One region of the Prochlorococcus sp. MIT 1323 genome, then DNA from elsewhere that is predicted to be linked to it. Evidence: predicted binding sites of a transcription regulator. Region 1 holds the regulator's gene; each other region holds the start of a gene.
What was found. The regulator NtcA, encoded in region 1, controls nitrogen genes in cyanobacteria. The targets are predictions, from matches to a motif close to GTANCNNNNGNTAC.

Region 1 (5,117 bases):
AAAAGTCCAACAGCAATATTATAATAACAAAGAGATCTTCTCGGATTTTGCATCGGCGCATGGCTTGATGCTTCCCAGCACGCCCCGCCAAGAGCAATGATTGCCAATGCAAATAATCTTGCAATACCTACCTGTTCAGTGACTAGCATATAACCAAAAAGTAGTGAACAAAATTTAATAGGCAGAAGAAGAGCAAAAATCCCACCAAGAATTTCAAAACCCGCAGAAAACCTGAACAGCAAAGAAGTCCGTCTCATGGAATTAAATTGCAAAAAATCTCATCTTTAACCTTGAAGCAGGCCAATACTGAACACCAAAACTCCTACACAAGCGGCGAGAACGACCGCACTCACCCAAAAGACAAAAGAGTTGCCAAACTGTCCCCATCCACCAAGATAGTCGCCTGAGGTATTCACCTCCACCTCAGGAGGTGCTGACTTTGGCTGCTTGTCTGACATAAGTGGGGGAGGAGATCAGTATCTTCACTCTATCAATGCCTACAAAATCAAAAAGATCTGTTGAATGCATGTCTGCTCTCAACAGATCTTTTTCGGTCAAATCCTGGCGAGAGTGACGCGTTCTGGCTGATGTTGATATTTACCCTGGCGATCGCTGTAGGTGGTATCGCAGGGATCACCCTCGAAGAAAAGAAGCTGACAAATGCCTTCATTGGCATAGATACGGCAATCAGCTCCAGAGCTATTGCTGAATTCAAGCGTGAGATGCCCTTCCCAACTGGCTTCGGCGGGAGTCGTATTAACGATGATGCCAAGGCGGGCATAGGTACTCTTGCCTAAACAAATTACAGTGATATTTGATGGCACCTTCATCTTCTCCAACGCCACACCTAGACCATAAGAATGAGCCGGCAGGATGAAATACTCGCCATCCTCATCCTGATGCAAAGGGGTGGATTCGAGATTTGCAGGATTAAATCGCTTCGGATTCATCACCGTGCCTGGTACATGGCGAAAGATCAAAAACTCCTTCGCAGAGAGCCTTAGGTCATAACCAAAGGAAGAACAGCCAAAGCTAAGTACAGGCCTTTGATGCTGCTCAGGATCAAGATGTCGAATCAATCCGGCTTGAAAGGGTTCAAGCATCCCTGCTGCGGCCTGTTCGGTGATCCAACGGTCGTTTTTAAGCATTAGAAACCACGACGCAACTCAGTGACCTGATCAGCCATTGCCATCAGGATCGATGGCATGACTGAGCCAGTCAAGATGACATCCATCGACCCGGGGCGATGTTCCAGAGTTGTTAACACATCAGCTTCATCGAGATAACCAAGAGCAATCGCCAGACCAACCTCATCCAACACCATTTGATCCAAATCACTCGCCAAGATGCGATCCCGACATTCCTGCCAAATGGCCTCCACGGCCTCAGGCGCACTGGAGTCAACGGCAAGCGTTGAAGCAGGCTCAGACAGACAGCCAGGAACCGCCGGGCGCAGCCACTCAAGTCGCCCACATAGGCGCACACACCCATTTGGGCCTTGGTCTACTCCTCCCTTGAGGAACTGAGCCACCATCACACGACTTCCCAGCCCAGCCGTTCTTAACGCCTGACTCAAGACAACAGAAAAACTGCCTCGATAGGGCGCTGTATAAACCTGAAGCTGCCCTTCAGGAGCTACCAGATGCAGCAGACGCCTATCAGCAACTGCTACCAAAGACCGACTCCCATCACTCTCCTGCGAGCGTTGGTCCGTCATGCACGGATCCACGGAGCGATGGCTAGGGCTCAGGCTGGCAGTCATAAAAATCTCAATCGCCCCGACAAAACCAGCAGAAATCAAATGTAGCGGTGGGGAGCTGCTTAACAAGGCTCTTGACACTATCCATGGTGTAAAAGCACCTGTTTCTGCCAGGCTCAGGTCATCTCACCCACCAACAGCACGATGCTCACATCCCCCCAGCCACGTGCTGACGGCCGCCTTGCTGACGTGATGCGGCCGCTTCAGATCAAATGGGATCCAATGGGCTTTGCCCTCAGTTCCTTAATCATCCGCACTGGTCGCACCGCAGTGCTCTGCAGTGTTTGCGTTGAAGAAGGTGTACCCCGCTGGCGCAAAGGCCAAGGCAAAGGCTGGCTCAGCGCCGAGTACCGCCTTCTCCCTGGGTCTACACCGCAAAGACAGAACCGTGAACTGCTCAAGCTTTCCGGCCGCACTCAAGAAATTCAACGCCTCATTGGCCGCAGCCTGCGCGCCGTGCTCGACATGGCCGCTCTTGGGGAAACCACCCTGCGAATTGATTGTGACGTCATTCAGGCTGATGCAGGCACACGTACAGCCTCCATCACCGGCGCTTGGATCGCCTTAAAACGAGGCTGCGATCGCTTGCTGGAACAAGGCCTGCTCACGCATCAACCCGTCATCGACCAAGTTGCTGCAGTATCCGTTGGTTTAGTTGATAGTTATCCCCTTCTCGACCTCGACTACAGCGAAGACTCCAGGGCTGATGTGGATCTAAACGTAGTAATGGGCTCCAATGGGCACCTATTGGAGCTGCAGGGCACCGCTGAAGGGGCTCCATTCAGCAGGAATCAACTCAACGACTTGCTGAATCTGGCAGAACCCGGCCTACAAAATCTACAAGCCTTCCAACGTTCGGCGTTAATGCAAGAAGACTAAAAAACGTCACCATTGCTACATGGTGGTGGAGGTCCACTACCTAACTTCATATTTCTGCCGTTTGCTGCGCAGCCATGACCGGCGTCATCCGCGGCTTCAGCCGTTACGCCCAGCAACCCTATGTTCAAGGGTCCGGAAGCATGGCCAACTCGCCTGCTCCAACCCAGAAAACCCTGCTGGAAGTCATCCGTGAACTGGATGGCGCCAGCAACGAAATGGTGGAGCGTTCCAAAACCATCTTCTTTCCTGGCGATCCTGCCGAAAAGGTTTATCTCATTCGACGCGGCGCCGTTCGGCTATCTCGGGTCTATGAATCTGGTGAAGAGATCACCGTGGCATTACTGCGTGAAAACAGCCTATTTGGCGTGCTCTCTCTGATCACAGGCCATCGCTCGGACCGTTTTTATCACTCCGTAGCCTTCACCCGAGTGGAAATGATCACAGCGCCAGCGACCTCAGTTCGCCAGGCGATCGAAAACGACACCAGCGTGGGGTTACTTCTGCTGCAGGGTCTCTCGAGTCGGATCTTGCAAACCGAGACCATGATCGAGACCCTCACTCACCGCGACATGTCATCAAGGCTTGTGAGTTTCCTACTAGTCCTCTGCCGGGATTTCGGGGTTCCAGGGGCACAAGGAATCACCATTGACCTACGCCTCTCACATCAGTCCATCGCTGAAGCAATCGGCTCGACTCGCGTCACCATTACTCGCCTGTTGGGAGACCTGCGCAATTCAGGTCTAGTGCAAATCGATCGCAAGAAAATCACCGTTCTTGATCCGATTGCCCTTGCTAAAAAATTCAACTGATCCCCGTCCCAGTCCAGGATGGTGAAACGGGTTGACACTATTCCTGATCCCACCCGCCCATTGTCGTGACCGGCTGGCTGCTGATCCTCTCCCTACTCGTCCTCGGTGGTGTGCTCTCCACCCTCGGCGATCGACTTGGCAGCCGAGTAGGCAAAGCAAGGCTGAGCCTTTTCAATCTCAGACCGCGAAGGACAGCCGTATTCATAACCGTTCTCACTGGCAGCCTGATTAGCGCACTGTCCCTAGGACTGATGCTGCTGGTCAGTCGACAACTGCGAGTAGGACTTTTTGAACTGGATGACCTTCAGGCCAAACTCCAACAAAGCCGCGATGCCCTCAATTCAAGTCGGTCGGCCCAGTTCAATGCCGAGCTTGATCTCAAGCAGGCCAGGTCGGACAGCAATCAGGTTCAGAATGAACTAAAGGAAGCCAAAAAGCGAGCTGCCGCCCTTCGCAACGAACTCGCACCACTACAACAACAAAGACAACAGCTCGAAGCGGAACGAGCTCGTCTCAGTCGCGACATTTCCAAAAAAGATGCCGACATCCGCCGAACGGAAGTTGAACTAGCCAATGTTCGCAGCAGAATTAGCGCGGCTGAAAAAGAACTGAGGCAGCTCGAGACCAACCTCATTGCCTTACGTCGAGGGGATGTTGTGCTGAGCAGTGGGCAGCAACTTGCCGCAGCCACCCTGCGGCTCGACAACCCCAGCCAGGCGAAAGCCGTCATCGACCGCCTACTTCAGGAAGCAAACCTGGAGGCTTTTCGGCGCGTACGTCCCGGTGAAGAAGCCAATCGACAGATCCTGCTCGTGCCACGCACCGATATCAACCGCATCGAACAGATCATCCGAAAGCCAGGCACCTGGGTGGTCTATGTGCGCTCTGCCGCAAATGTGTTGCGTGGGGAGAACGTGGTGTATGCCTTCCCGGATGCTCGCCAAAATATCAACATCGTCCGACAAGGCGAAGTCCTCGCACGAACGACTCTTGACCAAAATGAGAAGAGCACCGAAACCGTACGCAACCGACTTAGGCTCCTGCTTGCATCAACTCTGGCAGAGGTAAAAAGACGCGGATCCCTCAGTTCAGGACTGCAGTTCGATGGCAGTGAAATGAACCGGCTCGGCCAGGCATTACTGAACCGCTCTAAAGAGCGGATTGAGCTAGAAGCCGTGGCAATCCGCAATAGCGATACGGCCGATCCAGTAGCAGTTATCCTGCAGCCCGTGGGTGGTCCTTGGACAAAGATTCCCGAAGACAAACCATGACAAAGCTTGTGGCCGTAGATCCTGGCCGCAATAAATGTGGATTAGTGCTTGCAGACACAGCAACAAGTACTGTGCTTGAGGGGAAAGTGGTGGCCGCAGCCGCTGTGCTCGACCTCATCATTCATTGGCAAAACCAAGCGCCCTTAGAAGGCATCTTGATCGGCAACGGCACCAGCAGTGAATACTGGCAGCACCTTCTGCTGCAAATTGCCCCCTTGCATGTGGTCGAAGAACGTGGAAGCACACTGCGCGCCCGCCATCGCTATTGGGAGCTATGGCCCCCAAGCAACTGGCGCCGCTGGCTACCCCGAGGAATGATCCTGCCTCCCCATCATCTGGACGCCATAGCCGCAATGGTGTTGCTTGAAGACCACCTCGGGCAACAACTCCTTTGGCCCG
Region 2 (5,117 bases), 450 kb from region 1:
GCGATCACGCCTACAACTGCAAAGGTCAGGCCCGCTAAACCGACTGTCCATGAAAAGGCTTGCTTCAGGTAAAGCACCAGCACAGCTGTGAAACCGTTGAATGCCATGAAGAACAGGAAGAAGGCGAAACAAAGGCGGCTTACTAATGGATTGGCAAAGATCTGTGCTAGCTGGGTGATCGGGTTGAGTTGTCTTTTGCTTGGTAGGGAATTGCGAGCTGCTGGCGGGTGTGTTTCGGGAAGGATATAGATCACAAGAAGTAGGTTCGCGACTGCGAAGGCTGTGGCGGCTATCCCGGGTAGAGCAATATTGATCTCTGCTAAGCGGCCACCGATATAAGGGCCCAAGATGAACCCGAGGCCAAATGCAACGCCAATCAGGCCGAATGCCTTGGCTCGGCTCTCAGGTGTTGAGATGTCGGCAAGCACTGCTGTGGCGCTACTTGCTGTTCCACCGCTAACGCCATCGATGATTCTTGCTGAGAAGAGAAGGATCAGGGGAACAATGCCGATCCAAGCGGCTGGAAGTATGTTCCAGTCAATCCATACTGTGATAGCGAATAAGCCAAGGCCGACTACTGAGCCAGCAACGCAAGCGGTTAAAATTGGTTTGCGGCCAAAACGATCACTGAGAGCTCCAATTAGGGGAGCCACGACGAATTGAGCCAATGCATAAGTACCTCCAAGTAGCCCCAGGATTGTGCCGCTGTCTGTGAAGCGTCCTGGGAGGTATGGAAGTAATGGCAGTAAGAGGGTTTCTCCTAGGCGATCGTTCAACAGAGTGACAAAGGCACAGAGAAAGATGGGAATCTGTGGTCGGCGCAATTGGGAATGAGTCAGGATGAATGTCACGATCCCATAGAGACTTGACGCCATTGATCTAAATGGCAGGCTCTTGTGACTTGTCGCCGCTTAAGACCCCTTACAAAAACTGATCATTTTGTTGTCAGGGAGATTTATGCCGATGCGATTGAATCTCAAGGGGGAGGCTTGTATTCCCCTGTTCAGATCAGTGCTTGGGCAGCCTTGGCTTGGTTACCAGGAGTTCTGGATCGGCCACTGATTGAAGGACGAGGTTGGTTGAGTCTTGAGAACGACGAGGTTGAGGCTTTCGCTCTTCGTTATCCCTCTGATCGTTTGGCGTTGCTGTATTGCCGGGGCCGGTCTGCTCGTTGTGGCCATGCCACTGCGTTGCTTGAACAGGTAGAAGCTGAAGCCTTGCAGGAAGGAGAGCTAATCTTGGTGACGGAAGCCAGTTTGTGTAGTCACCCTTTGCTGTTGAAGTGGGGCTGGATTGAAATGTCTAAGGAAGTGATTCAGATCGGAGGTGTGAGTTTCGATCGTTATCGCATGGCGAAAAACCTACAGGCTCGCTTCAAATGATGGTTTCTCTCCAAGCAATGAGCTGCTCAAGCGTGGTTTGGGCTAAGCCTGATTGCAGACACTTTTCAGCATGAGCGATACCTTCATCGAGGTTGTCGGCCAGGCCAGCTAACCATAGGTAGGTACCAGCATTCCAGAGGAGGGGCTGACTTAATGGCCCGCGATTGTGCAGAGCTTCCATTGCCTGTTCGCTCCACTCCGTCAGGTTGCTCCACTCAACGTCTTGGCTAAAGCAGCCATGGTTACGGGGGTGGAGGATGAGTCGTTCTGGCTTGCCATTTTGAACTCGGGATGTGATGCAAGCTCGACTGATGGGAAGGTCTGTGCTTCCTTCGAGCCCTTTCACAGTCACGAGATTTGTTTCACCTGCTAGCGCAAGGGCTTTCCAGGCCCGCTCTTCGGTGGGGGGATGCACGAAGCCGCTGACGAGTAAATGCTTTCCTTGATGTGCTGTCCAAAGCAGCTCCAAACTGGCCACAGGCGGTCGCTTGCCGATGTCGTCGCGATAACTGATCAAGCTTTCGGCTAGCGGGAAGTGATCTGGCTGGTAAATCAGTGCCAGACCATGTTGTTGAAAGCCAGCTTCTAGGTTTGCTATTGATAGGCCTTGGAGTTGTAGCCCTAAGGCTTTGAATAACTCTTCTGTGGTGACGCCATATTTGATTGGCATACGCTGCCCCCCTTGCAAGACGACGGGTTGACCAGCGTTGAGTAGGACCAGTGCTGTGAGCGGATAAATCGGGGCTGTTCGCTTGCGGCCGTCGAATGGCATGCCAAAGCAAATGGGTCGTTTCTGGCCATTGGCTGATTTCAGTTTGGGTCCAAGCACTCTGTATGTATCCAGCATGCCGGCGAGTTCCTGGGGCTCGGGTCGACGAATGCGATGGGCGATGAGGAAGGCGCCAATTTGAGCAGGGCTGGCTTGGGCTGTAAGGATGAGATGCAAGGCATCAGCTGATTCTTCACGGCTCATGCCACGACTGGTTTGCTCTCCACTTCCCACCTTCCTGAGGTGGGCTTTGAAGCGTTCACGGCCGGATAATTCGGGGCATGTGGTCACGATTGATTGCCGGAACTCATTGGATCTTTCTGTAGTCATGTAGCTGCGTGGAGTAGCGATTAAGACATCCTTGTGACATGTCTGCTTGGCACAGGCCTAATTGACTCCGTTGGGCTTTAGGAATCACTTCAACGATAAAGCGAGGCTGTTTGCATTTCAGCGTAGTTATGTTTTTTAAGTGCAAGGTTCGAATCTGCAAAGTTTTTGCGCTGGGGTATTGATCAAAGTTGAGACTAGTTTTATGCTATATTTTTATTTGATTACAGGGCTTTTGATTGCAAGGGTTCGGCATGCATCTTGCATAGAAGATTAATCTAACAGTAAGAGCGCTTTTTGTGGCAGCGTAGTTCTGCTTTTCAGTAGTTGATTGGTGTCAATGAAATGAATCATCAGATGCGATTGCTTTTGTTTGGATTGCAGTTTTCATTTATTGCCATCATCCTCTTTTTGATTCAATAACCCATATTGGCGTATCCGTTGGCTATGGATTTATTGCCATGATCTGTATTGCTGAGCAAGTTGTTTTTTGGCTAGGTCTCGATGGAGATCAGTCGGCAGACTTTGGCTGAGCTTGAACAGGTTTGATTGACTACTGGATGTGCCGATGCAGCCCAGGGCTAGTAATGCTGCTCGTGTTGTAGCTTCGGAACCTTTTCTTGCCACTTCGGCAATGCGGTTGCTGATGTCGGCACCATCGCGTCGTTGCAGAATTCGAATGGTGCTTAACACCACCGGATCGCGTATGTCGTTGAGGAGGTCGTCAAGGAGGTTCAGCAGCTCGTCATCGCTGAGTTGGTATGCCTTGAAGTTCAACAACTCCAGACCAGCGATGCGCATTGCTTGGGAAGGTTCTCTGAAAATCCTTTTTATCAGCAAAGTTGGCACGATTGCTCCCCAGCAGGCCATTGCTTGTAGTACCTCGAGCTCCAGTTCTTCTTGATCACCAAGTTGTTGGATGAGCCAGTCTCGAGCCTCAGGTTGATGGCAGAGGCCAGCTGCATGGATGAGTTCGGACTGCTTACCATGTTGCTTAAGCAGGGTTTTTAATATTCCCCAGCCATCATCACCAAGTAAGCCCAGTCTTTCGGCTAAGGCTTTACGTAGATCAGCAGAAAGGCTGGGGCAGTAAACATTCCCCAGCCAGTCTGGTTCTAGAGGAGCCTTGCCTACTTTATTGAGACGTTCCCAGAGAACGGCTTCATCGAAGCTCATGAATGTTCTAGATCAGCGTGCGCCTAGTTCGGCGGCGAGTTCACGTTCCAGCTTCTCATCGTGAACCGTCGGCAGTACGTTGCTCATTTGGGTGCGATGGGTGCTGTAGAAGAGCATGCCGATAAACACCATCCCGCCAATGATGTTGCCGAGGGTGACTGGAATGAAGTTCCAAACGATTACCTGGCCAAAAGAAACGCCTGAACCAAGCATGGGTCCGGCGGTGTGCAGGAACATGTTCACCACGATGTGCTCCATTCCCATGGTTTGGAATGCTGTGATCGGTAGCCAGCAGGCGAGGATCTTTCCTGGAACGCTCTTGCTTACCAAGGCCATCGTGACCCCAAGACAAACCAGCCAGTTGGCAATCATGCCGCGTAGGAACGCGAGGAAGAAACCAGTGCTGCCTAGGTCTTGATATTTGGCCACGACATTGGCCTTATTGAGTGCCATGATCTTGGCGGCAACCACGGCCCAACCTTTGCCCCCATCGGCTGCCGCAAGTGGCTCAACTGTGCCTGCGCTGGTCAGGCTTGTGGCGAGTAATAGAGCCACCAATGCACAGCCGATGAAATTGCCAATCCAAACCCATATCCAGTTACGGAAGGTTGCTTGCCATGTGCTTTTCCCAGCCCAGGTTGCCATTGGCAATAAGGCGAAGTTGCCTGTGACTAGCTCCATGCCGAAGAGCACGATGCTGGCAAACCCAAAGGGGAAGAGAACGGAGCCTAGAAATGGCATTCCAGACTGGACTCCTACGGTGATGGCTAAGCAGGTGGCTAGGCCAAGAATCGCTCCTGAATAGAAACCACGTACCAGCAGATTTTTAATACTCACACTGGATTTTTTTCCGCCGGCAGTAATCATGCCGTCGACGAGTTCATTGGGCAGGACGTAGTCCATTTGGGATGTGTTCACATCCATGGCAGTTCTCGTTGGGGTGGGGTGTTGAAGGAAGGAATTGAGAGTTTCAGCCGCTGATTCGGTTCATCAGGCGTGAGAAGAGATCTCGGCCACCTTCTTTTTGATTGATTGCAGGCTTGTCATGACCGCTGTTGCTGAACCAGTTGACAAAGCGAGAGAAAAGATCACGTGCTTGGGAAGTCGATTGCATGGTGGGGCTTGATAGGTGATTGATCTAGGAACGGTGGTTTAGCGATCGCAGCTCAAGGGGATGGGCTGCTGTTTTCGCCTAAATTGCTGAACCAGTTCATGAAGTTGGAGAAAGGGTCGCTGTTTTGCTTCGGTTGGCTACGAGGTTGAGCACCGAAGCGTTCGATCAGTAATTCCCGCAGTACGTCTTTCAGTTCGCTGCCAGGAATGGCTTTGCGATGCAGTGTTCCGATTTGGGCGTCCGGCCCTTGTCTGCCTTCAAGGCTGAGGTCATAGGCCTCAACCATGCCTTGGCCCCCGTTTGGTGCACGGGCTTTGGTTCCTGTGAGGCCGATTGCGCCCATGTAGGC
Region 3 (5,117 bases), 600 kb from region 1:
TGGCCGTAGCAATAAGGTAGTTATGCTCAGCATCAGTGTAGGTAACTGATGATGCACCCAATCATCATTGGGATTGATTCATCCTGCTCAATATTGTTGTGTAATTGCATTATCTTTATCATTAAATAAAATTCTCAGAAGTTGGCTGAGGTGAAGGCTGAGGGCGATCGTTCAAGACGATTGGCAATTGGGTGGCAATGTTTGCCCTGGGTTGAATAGATTCTCTTTTCAACTCTAGATCATTAGAAAGAAACATTGCGAATGGTGCTCATATTTACTAGCTAGTACTAGATCATTTAGCAAGCATGCAATCAAATTCTTGACAATCCCTATCCTGATCATGCAATGTACGGTTTCGGCTAAGAGATTATAGAACTTTAACAAGACTATTCATTTCGAATCAGGCTATCAATAAAAAAGAATAGCAAATCACAAGCAATGCATTAACATACTCCATGAAATTAGTCATTTTAGTATAATCAGCAATCGTATTAGCAATAAGATAAAACCGCAACTCTATAGACTTATTCAGTCTTCATTCAACCCGAAAGGTTACCCCCATAACCGCAGTGATGTCTTTTTTGATTGTGCTGGTGTCGTATGATCCATAACTACTCATTTGTGTAGAGTTAGGCACTGTTATCTGGAATGTGCCGGTATCGGCGTTGGTAATTGCGCCAATACTCGAGCCTGCTTCCTGGGCAATAGCCTTTGCACGTTCCCGTGCATCACGAGTAGCTTTTGCGAGCATGTCAACTCGCTTGGCTGCAAGCTTTGTAAAAGTGTAGGAGGGGCGATTAATTGAAAGAGGTACCCCTTCACCAATTAGGGCACTGATCTTTCCTGAAATCATGTGGATTTTTTTAACATCCCAACTTCCGATCAGAACAGCTTGAGTTGTTGTCCAAGTTGTTGATAGAAGTTCTCCCGTTTTTGGGTTGCGAACTTGATCTTTATTAGACCTAACAGTTCCTAATTCTATCTCATCAGGCTTGACCCCATTAGCTTTTAGAAAGACAATCGTTTTTTCTAACGACGGTTTTAGCAGCTGATAGGAAGTCTGCTGGTTGTAACCAGTTTGTTTAACATTTACAGACCAATCGACATAGTCGCTCGTAATCCGCTCCGTACTGGCTCCAGTGACAGTAATTGTGTCATTACTACTGCGAATTCCCTTCACTAAGATTGAAGATGCCGCGACGATGCCACACACGAAAACAGCCGTTGCAAAGACCAGTGGTGGAGTACGTCGCAGCAGCTGCCAAGTATTATCAGTACACTTGCTTAGCAAGCTTCGACTTTGCGGTGAGGTCATAACTGGCTGACTCTATTAAGGAATCCTAGTGATTTTCGTGCCAATGGCTAGTCAATTTTCTGTTAAATTAACCTTGTTAGACTTGCACGAGAATGTTGATAGTCACAATAATCTGATTCGCTTGTTGATATTTTTCTTTCTGTAATCCCATCCACTCCAACTCCCCTCTTCTTTCTTTTGAAATTTGATGCATGAAAAGCGACCGTTAGATGTTTCATTCCATTTTATGGGTTCACAGTTCAGTACTCATTCTTTATTGGTTTGTTCAATTTATTTATACGTTACTATGGTTATGACTCTTAATATTTAGACTTTTAGCAATCCCAAAACTTGAAAATAAATACGTAGCTCAGGGGAATATTGAATACTGATCAGGATGATCGATACATTCGGCACGTTCGCGTGGTGCCTTGATTACAGCTTCTTCTCCAAGCAGATGCGAAGTTAGCCATGGACGGCGTCCAATCCCCTGGGTCCGGAAACCAAGGGGATTTTTTATTGTGATTCTCAGTTTTTCTCGTCTCATTTAGGAGAGGTCCTCATTCGAACTGAGCTGAATGCCGGCCCGCTGAGGGAGGCCAGCAGAGCCTCCTGCCTTACTGACGATTTCAAGTATTTCTACTGTTGAATCTTGTCACTGATTCTTTGGTTGAAATATGCCCAGTTCTCATTCACTCTGATTAGCTCCCTTTTAAGGACCAGCACGCATACAATCAAGAAATCAATAGCGAAACTTGCTGTAAGTTCTGCAAGGATAGTTGCCCCCATTCATCCATACACGTAAAGATTTGTTGCGACCGCGGCCCGATAAAAGTCGTGAATGGTCCCTTCGGTAACGACAGCTTTAGAGAGAATTCAGACCGTATCAAGCTTTCCAGAACAGCTTCAAAGTTGTAATCCAAAGCGAAGAGGCGCGATCCAAGCAGGATTTTGTATCCGCATGAACAACCAACCCTCCTACACAGAATGCATAATTGATTTGTAGCGATAGCTACCAAAACGTTCACCCTGATCATTGCAGGGCGCAGTTCGAGCCAAGCCATGGAACGGGGACTTGGACGTCATTTCGGACTCTGAATCATGACCACGCTTCTTTATCGCGGCCAGCAGTATGCCCAGCACAAAGAAGTTGCACCTAAGCAACTCGTAGAACTGACATACCGCCGCACTGTCTACGCAAACAACAAGCTGAAAGCAGCCCAGACGCATCCTGTGCTCACCTATCGCGGGCAGGAGTACCAGAAGTAATTCATTTGGCAATCACTTCTGAAAAACCCTTTGAACTCGCCCCGCTAGTCGGGGCTTTTTTGTGGTCTGAGCTTGTCTAGCGCCTCTCAACTGTTTGCAGCTTTATTGCAAAGCTTTTTCGCGATCATCAAGTCATCTTGTTTCTACTTCTCAGTAAGGGACTTGTAGATGCCAAGATTGCTTGACTTGGTTTTCCACCAATTCACTGCGAGTGTCATCAGAACCTGCTATCTCCAGGGGGTGTTCCAACGAAGCCATGAGTCGTCAACTCGCCGCAGGTCTAACCGTCATATTCCTGCTAGCACTACTGGCCACTAACCCCTCATTGAGCGGTATCCCCATCTATGGAGACACGTCTCTGCTTGAGTTCTGGGTGAAGAACATCGCTTTGGCGATGCCCCCAGCATTCACCCTTGGCATGTGCACAGTTCTTCTCTACAAAGGCTTCCGCTACCCCAGAGGAACAGTTTTTACCATCCTTGGTCTGCTTCAACTTGTATTTGTGGGATGGCTTATTTGGCTAACGTTTCAAGCAGGAGTTGTCTGGGTGTCTTTACCAATCCTTCTTTTGGCTGCCTTTATGGGGCCAAAGTCAGCTAGAGCAACTTGGAAATGGCTCGGCGTTGATCGCTATTACAGAATCAAAGCGGAACCAGATGCCGATTGATTGAGCTTCTTTTTTATCTTATATGTTGGCAAGCCTCCCCAATTATCACTGGGACCATGCCCAGAGCTGGCCGCCCTCACATATCCCAGTAAGCGAGGTTGGTTTCTCCTCCTGCAAACCAGCTGATTCGAGATAAAGCTATGAGTATTACTTACGAGAGCGCAAAGCTATTGAGCGCGTTTTGATTTGAATTGAGCAAGGTATGCAGGCCTCCAGACCGACAGCTGGGGGCTCTTTTTTGACTAACCACTACAGCTGGTAGCTAACAGACCGCTTGGTGGGCTATGAATGGTAATGACTAAGGTCTTGTCAAAATGCTGTTTGGCTTTACTAAAAAGCAGCTCTTGGGCTGGTGGCTTTTAACAACTGGAGCCAAGGTCACCTTAGGAATTTGGCTATTTGGTCGAATGGGCTGGGACTTGCCCTGGTGAAAGACCATAGATAGGCCTACCAAGGCTTGTCAGATCTGTTGATTCAACAAGATAGTCCTGAGCTGTATGCACTTAGATGTGCGTGGCAACTTTCTGCATAGTTAATTAATTTCCAGAATCTTTTTTCATTCACATAGACTGAATAAACAAGAATGAAGTAATTAGTTTGTCGCTTAAACCAAAGTGCTGTTTCCGCTTTTCATCAAGCATTTCCCCTTAGTTACTTCTCAGTTTTGATAAGATCAACAAGGAAGATGCGATGCTGAATTTCCTTTCTTGTTTTAGGCAAATACTTCCACTTGACATAATAATAAGGGGTGGTTTAGGCATCATACCTTAGCTATTTACCTCAACAATGTCATAGTATTCTCTTTCATCCTCATCGCAACAGCTGAGATCAGCATAATATCTTTCCAAGACAGTATGTGCCTCGTCATAGCTGGAAAAATACCTACCAGCGATCTCATCTGATTGGCCGTCACTTCGTATTATTTGAAAAGTGTTGGCCAGCTTGTTGTTGTTACCCATCTCGGCCACAAGTGCTCGACATTCAGCATCAACTCCCTTTTTTGTGGCCCACTCTGCAATTGCGCTTTTTTTCTCGTGAAGTTGCAACAATTGCATTGCGATGCCACGTAGGGTGTCAAGATCCTGACACTCCTGGATTGTTCGACGCAATTTCTCGGTCTGAAACTGCATCACAGTGCTTGGCTCAATGGGCTTCTCGACTGACAATGCGGGACACCCTGCGCAAAGGAACCTCAGCCATTGTGGCACCTGCTTGTACGTGCATGCATAGAAACATTTGCATATAGGCAAGCTCGTAAAAAATCGGATTTGATTATTACCAACAAAGAATTTACGAGCAAATACACCTAATATTAGAAAATTATATTTTGCTTATGCAAATAAAAGCAATCAGCAAATATGGATTAGTAAGTCTTATTAAGGCAATCTCAGTTCTTCGCCTTGACTTCATTGTGCAATCTAACAAAGGGAAGACCTGCAGCATCTGAGTTGGTATTCAACTGCGCATTAACTTCTGTAAAAGCTGATGTAGCAACAGTTGTTACAAAGCCAATCGCAATAGTGAGTGTGATGATCTTTTCGATCTCTAATTCGAATTTATTTGTTGTCATGGGTTTAGCCAAATGATGATCATTCCTTCATTGATGCAATAATTATCTATGGCTTTTATAAGTTAGTTAGTGACTGTGCTCATGGCGACCTGTGATTTTGATTACAGCGTTAACTGGTCATTCCAGCATTCACCGCAAATGCCTAGGGAACTGATTTCCGCGATTACTCCTTGAGATAATTTGATAGAAGGACTTTTTAGGGAAACAATTTTGTTGATCCTTACTTGGATCTTGATTGTCTTTGCTGCAGGAGCAGCACTCGGCTTGTTACTGCTGCTGTTCAGTCTTGTACGTGTGTTCCAAAATGCTCCAACCTT

Region 2: the regulator NtcA is predicted to act here: its motif matches at 2,495-2,508, upstream of SIB68_RS08820 (anthranilate phosphoribosyltransferase family protein).
Region 3: the regulator NtcA is predicted to act here: its motif matches at 2,297-2,310, upstream of SIB68_RS01880 (DUF4278 domain-containing protein).

The regions. Positions count from the first base shown of each region.
Region 1 covers NZ_CP138973.1:2,257,753-2,262,869, reverse strand. The annotation lists gene SIB68_RS11030 (hypothetical protein) at 1-257, opposite strand, end outside; gene SIB68_RS11025 (hypothetical protein) at 285-458, opposite strand; gene dcd (dCTP deaminase) at 555-1,148, opposite strand; gene SIB68_RS11015 (cob(I)yrinic acid a,c-diamide adenosyltransferase) at 1,148-1,762, opposite strand; gene rph (ribonuclease PH) at 1,904-2,638, shown strand; gene ntcA (global nitrogen regulator NtcA) at 2,713-3,447, shown strand; gene SIB68_RS11000 (DUF3084 domain-containing protein) at 3,513-4,718, shown strand; gene SIB68_RS10995 (resolvase) at 4,715-5,117, shown strand, end outside.
Region 2 covers NZ_CP138973.1:1,812,374-1,817,490, forward strand. The annotation lists gene SIB68_RS08810 (MFS transporter) at 1-875, opposite strand, end outside; gene SIB68_RS08815 (GNAT family N-acetyltransferase) at 897-1,382, shown strand; gene SIB68_RS08820 (anthranilate phosphoribosyltransferase family protein) at 1,375-2,481, opposite strand; gene SIB68_RS08825 (hypothetical protein) at 2,932-3,654, opposite strand; gene SIB68_RS08830 (formate/nitrite transporter family protein) at 3,667-4,557, opposite strand; gene SIB68_RS08835 (hypothetical protein) at 4,625-4,768, opposite strand; gene SIB68_RS08840 (ferredoxin--nitrite reductase) at 4,821-5,117, opposite strand, start outside.
Region 3 covers NZ_CP138973.1:396,107-401,223, reverse strand. The annotation lists gene SIB68_RS01890 (hypothetical protein) at 1-1, opposite strand, end outside; gene SIB68_RS01885 (SIMPL domain-containing protein) at 536-1,315, opposite strand; gene SIB68_RS01880 (DUF4278 domain-containing protein) at 2,396-2,563, shown strand; gene SIB68_RS01875 (hypothetical protein) at 2,745-3,230, shown strand; gene SIB68_RS01870 (hypothetical protein) at 3,998-4,360, opposite strand; gene SIB68_RS01865 (hypothetical protein) at 4,618-4,812, opposite strand; gene SIB68_RS01860 (glycosyltransferase) at 5,011-5,117, shown strand, end outside.